Regions from separate parts of the Arthrobacter sp. MOO21 genome, predicted to be linked through region 2. Evidence: predicted binding sites of a transcription regulator. Region 2 holds the regulator's gene; the other holds the start of a gene.
The links. Region 2 encodes HrcA, which represses chaperone genes, less so after heat shock. Its sites were predicted from a motif close to TTNGCACTCGNNNNNNNCGAGTGCNAA; they were not measured.

Region 1 (2,459 bases), 730 kb from region 2:
AGGGCCAGGTTGGACGGCGCTTCCTCCGGGGAGGGCTTCTCCACCAGCCGGTTCACGCGGACGTAGCCTTCGCCGTCGAACTCCTCAATGTCCGCGCAGCCGTAGGCACTGATCTGTGAAGGTTCCACTTCGATCAGTGCGACGACGGAACCTCCGGTCCTGGCCTGGACATCGATCATCGTGCTGAGGAGTTCGTCCCGGGGGTCGATGAGGTCGTCACCGAGCAGGACGGCGAAGGCCTCCTCCCCCACATGCTGCTTGGCCCTGAGGACGGCGTGGCCCAGGCCCAGGGGGTCACCCTGCCGGACATAGTGGATATCGCCCAGCTTGCTGGCCGCCTGGATGGCTTCCAGCTTCGCGGTGTCACCCTTCTCCGCCAGCATCGATTCAAGCGACGGCACACGGTCAAAATGGTCTTCGAGCGCGCGTTTGTTGCGGCCGGTAATCATCAGGACGTCGTTGAGGCCAACGTTGACGGCTTCCTCCACCACATACTGGATGGCAGGCTTGTCAACGACAGGAAGCATTTCCTTCGGCATGGCCTTGGTGGCGGGCAGGAACCGGGTACCCAGGCCGGCTGCAGGGATGACGGCTTTGCGGACCCTCGGGTTACTGGTAGTCACCGGACTAATCTAACGTCAGCGTCAAGTATTTCCGTAACCATCAAAAGCCCTGGCAGGCCCGCGGCAGCGCGCCGGAAGCCGTAAGCGCGGCGGGCACAGCAGGAAGGACACCATGCTTCAGGAGTCGAACACCATCAAGGACGGCATCCGTGCCGCACACAGGCGGCGCCGGGCCACCTTAACCCCGGGGCAACTCGAGTCCGCGGGCGCGGGGCTGGCACTGCACGGCGAAGGATGGGCAGGGTCTGTGACCGGCGGGCGTCCCGCCACCGTGTGCGTCTACCTCGGCGTGGGCAAGGAGCCTCCCACCCTGCCGTTGATCGCCGCCCTGCACCGCAGCGGCCACAAGGTCCTCCTTCCAGTGTGCGAACCGGGCCGGGAATTGAGCTGGGTGTTCTGGACGCCGGAGGTGGGCTACTCACGCAGCAAGTACGCGCCCATCCTGGAACCGGACGGCCCCCGGTATGGGCCTGACGTGGCCGGGGAGGCCAAGGCGCTCTTCATTCCGGCGACGGCGGTGGACCTCGCAGGCAACAGGATCGGCCAGGGCGGCGGATACTACGACAAATTCCTGGGGCACCTCGCCACGGCAGGGAAGGACATTCCGCTGGCCGCCGTGATCTACGACGAGGAACTGCTGCCTGCGGGCATGATTCCCGCGGAAGAATTTGACCGGCCGGTCCCGGCAGTCCTCCTCCCATCCGGGCTCCGCCGCTTGAACGGGGGCTCCTGAGCCGCGTCCGGCCCAGGACCCTCCCGGACACGGAGGATGCTAGAATTGGCACTCAGGCCCTGCGACTGCTAATGGTTCACCAAGTGGCAGCACGGGACCTCTCGTTTGCCCAAGAGGAGGAGCACCAGTGCCAACATATGCTTACGCCTGCAAGGATTGCGGCCACGCCTTCGACATCGTCCAGTCGTTCTCGGACAGCAGCCTGACTTCATGCCCTGAATGCAGCGGGACGCTGCGCAAGAAGTTCAACAGCGTTGGCGTCGTCTTCAAGGGCTCGGGCTTCTACCGCACCGACTCCCGCGACTCGAAGGGGAGTTCCGTCTCCCCCGCCCCTGCGGCGGCTCCGGCAGCTCCGGCGGCAACGCCCGCCCCTGCCCCGGCGGCTGCAGCAAGCTAGCCCACTCCGCCATACCGACGGCGGCCAGGGCGCGGTCGAGCGCCGGGCCGCCGTCGTTCGTGAGCAGTTCTTTTCGGCACCGTTTGTTTCCCCACCGGTTGTTTGCCGGCTCACTTGCTTTCCCGGCTCACTGCCTCGCCCCCAGTTGCCTCGCGGACCAATGGGAGCACCCCGCTCCTGGCTGGCCGCCCGCGCCATTGCGCGGGCGGCGTTTTGCATGGCGGCGTTTTGCATGGCGGCCTTTTGCATTGGCGGCATCGTGCTGTGAGCCGTGCCCGGCCCTGACACGGAGTATTGTCCACATAGCCGGTGTTCGACCTGTCGCGCATATTTCGCCCGGCGCTAGCGTGGGCGCATGTCTGCTCATCCGTTCCGCGCCCGTCGCGTCAATTCCCGCCTTACGGGCAACCCGCGTCCTTCCGGCCGCTCGCGCTCCCGGAACGGGCGCCTGCCAGTCCGCTTCGCCGCCTGGCTGAACCGGAACAGGCGCCTCGCCGCGGCATTGCTCTTCTGCGCCGCAGCAGCCTTGGCCGTCCAGCAGCTGACCCCGGCCCCTCTGACCACCGTTGCGGCACTCGCCGCTGCCCGTGACCTGCCGGCCGGAACCGCCCTCGCCGCATCGGACCTGGCGCCCGTGCGGGTGCCGCCAGGGGTGGTTGCCGAAGGCTTTCTCCAGGACCCGGCCAGCGTGGCGGGCAAACAGTTG
Region 2 (2,459 bases):
CAGTTTGGCCGGGGTGTCCACCTGGAGGTGGACCTTCAGGTCGCCGCGGCCGTACCCGCGCAGGTGGGTGACCCCAAGGCCGCGCAGGGTGATGATCTCCCCCGACTGGGTCCCGGGCTTGACGTCGATCTCCTGGGTGCCGTCGAACGTTTCCAGGCTGACGTCCGTGCCCAGGGCCGCGGCCGTCATGGGGATATGCAAGGTGGCGTGCAGGTCGTCGCCTTCCCTGACGTAGGTGGCGTCGTTATTGACGCGGATTTCCACGTAGAGGTCACCGGCGGGACCGCCGGCAGGGCCCGCTTCACCCTGCCCGGCGAGCTGGATGCGGGTTCCGGTGGCCACGCCGGCGGGAACCTTGATGGTCAGCGAACGGCGGCTGCGGATGCGGCCCTGGCCGCTGCATTCGTTGCACGGGTCCTTGATGACCGTGCCGAATCCTTCGCAGGTACCGCAGGGCGCTGCCGTCATGACCTGGCCCAGGATGGAGCGGACTGCCCGCTGCACCTGGCCACTGCCGCCGCAGATGTCGCAGCGCTCCGGCTGAGTTCCGGGGCGGCAGCAGGATCCGTCGCAGGTGGGACAGACAACCGCGGTATCCACTTCAAGCTTCTTGTTGACGCCGAACACCGCGTCCCGCAGGTCGATGCGGACACTGATCAGGGCGTCCTGGCCGCGGCGTACACGGGATGCCGGGCCGGACGTGCCGCCGGCACCGAAGAAGGTGTCGAAGATATCCTGGAAGGCAAAGCCCTGGCCCGCGTAGCCGGCTCCGCCGAATCCATTGTCCGTCCCGTTCTCGTTGCCCGTGGTGTCGTAGACACGGCGCTTCTGGGGGTCGGAGAGGACCTCATAGGCGTGAGTTACTGCCTTAAAGCGCTCCGCAGCGTCCGCACCGGGGTTTACGTCCGGGTGAAGGGTGCGGGCCAGCTTGCGGTAGGCCTTCTTGATCTCTTCTCCCGTCGCCTCCGGCGAGACTCCTAGGACGTCATAGTGGCTGCTCAAAGTTCGTATCTCTTCCTTGTTGTACTGCATGTACTGGGGCTGCCCGGCCTTAGCCGGCCACCGCAACAACCAGCGGCCGACATGACGGGGTCAGGGCCCCAGAATCCTGGAAAGGTAACGCGCCACGGCCCTCACCGCGGCCATGGTGGTGGGATAGTCCATCCTTGTGGGGCCGAGGATCCCTACTTTTGCGGCACTGTCCGGCCCGTAGCCGGTGGCCACAACGGAGGCCTCGGCGAGCCCGTCATACGGGTTTTCCCTCCCGATGCTGACGGCCACACCACGGTGGTCCTGGGCCATCTCGCTCAGCAGCCGCAGCATCACCACCTGCTCCTCCAGCGCCTCAAGCACCGGGCCGATGCTGAGCGGGAAGTCCACGTTGGACCTGGCGAGGTTGGCGGTCCCGGCCATCACCATCCGGTCCTCCCGGCTGCTTTGCGCCAACGCCTCAAGGCCATGGGCCAGCGCGTGGGCCGCCTGCCGCTGGGACGGGGCGGCAGCGGCGACGACGGCGGGAAGCGCCTGGCTGAGCTGGCTCAGCGGTGTGCCGGCCAGGGCCCCGAGGAAACGCGTGCGCAGGGCCGCCAGCACGTCGTCGCCAAGGTCCTGTCCGACGTCGATGACCCGTTGCTCCACTTTGCCGCTGTTGGCGATCAGGACCACGAGGACCTTGCGCGGGGCAAGCAGGACGAATTCGATGTGGCGGACCAGGGCCCTGCTCAGGTGGGGGTACTGGACTACGGCCACCTGGTTGGTGAGCTGTGCAAGCAGACGGACGGTGCGGTCCAGCACGTCGTCGAGGTCGTCAGACCCCTCAAGCAGTGACTGGATGGCGCGGCGCTCCGCGGCGGAGAGTGGCTTGACCGCCGAAATCTGGTCCACGAACAGCCGGTAGCCCTTGTCGGTGGGGATGCGGCCGGCGCTGGTATGCGGCGCCGTAATCAGGCCCTCATCCTCCAGGGCCGCCATGTCGTTGCGGATGGTGGCGCTGGAGACCCCAAGATGATGCCGCTCCACCAGGGCCTTGGAACCGACCGGCTCGCGGGAGTGGACGTAATCCTCCACGATGGCCCGCAGTACTTCCAGTTTGCGTGGCTCGCTCACTCTCCACCTCCATCCATGGTCCGGGGCCTCCGCCCCGCCTGCATGCTGCCACCAACAAGGGTTTAGCACTCGACATGCCTCAGTGCTAACAGTCTATTATGCCGCCGCGCGTTGTTAGCATTGGTACCGCTCCGGGCGAAATTCCGGTGCTCACTACCTAGCGCTAGGCGGATCACATCCATGGATTACCAGAACTGGGCCCCCCGGGACATGTCCGCGCCGGTCCGCGCGGAGCTGCCCGAAGTTCCTGTTGAACGCGGGATGGTGCTCGAGGACGTCCAGTCGGGCTGGGTGGGTGCCGTGACCCGCGTGGAGAAGTCTGGCGGCATGCACGTGGTGGCGTTGGAGGACCG

Region 1: the regulator HrcA is predicted to act here: its motif matches at 1,402-1,428, upstream of AC2JAJ_RS14235 (FmdB family zinc ribbon protein).

What each region holds. Positions count from the first base shown of each region.
Region 1 covers NZ_CM170671.2:3,060,963-3,063,421, reverse strand. Annotated here, with positions in the region: gene galU (UTP--glucose-1-phosphate uridylyltransferase GalU) at 1-623, opposite strand, end outside; gene AC2JAJ_RS14240 (5-formyltetrahydrofolate cyclo-ligase) at 736-1,356, shown strand; gene AC2JAJ_RS14235 (FmdB family zinc ribbon protein) at 1,484-1,753, shown strand; gene cpaB (Flp pilus assembly protein CpaB) at 2,109-2,459, shown strand, end outside.
Region 2 covers NZ_CM170671.2:3,793,494-3,795,952, reverse strand. Annotated here, with positions in the region: gene dnaJ (molecular chaperone DnaJ) at 1-1,002, opposite strand, end outside; gene hrcA (heat-inducible transcriptional repressor HrcA) at 1,093-2,106, opposite strand; gene AC2JAJ_RS17660 (DUF3097 domain-containing protein) at 2,287-2,459, shown strand, end outside.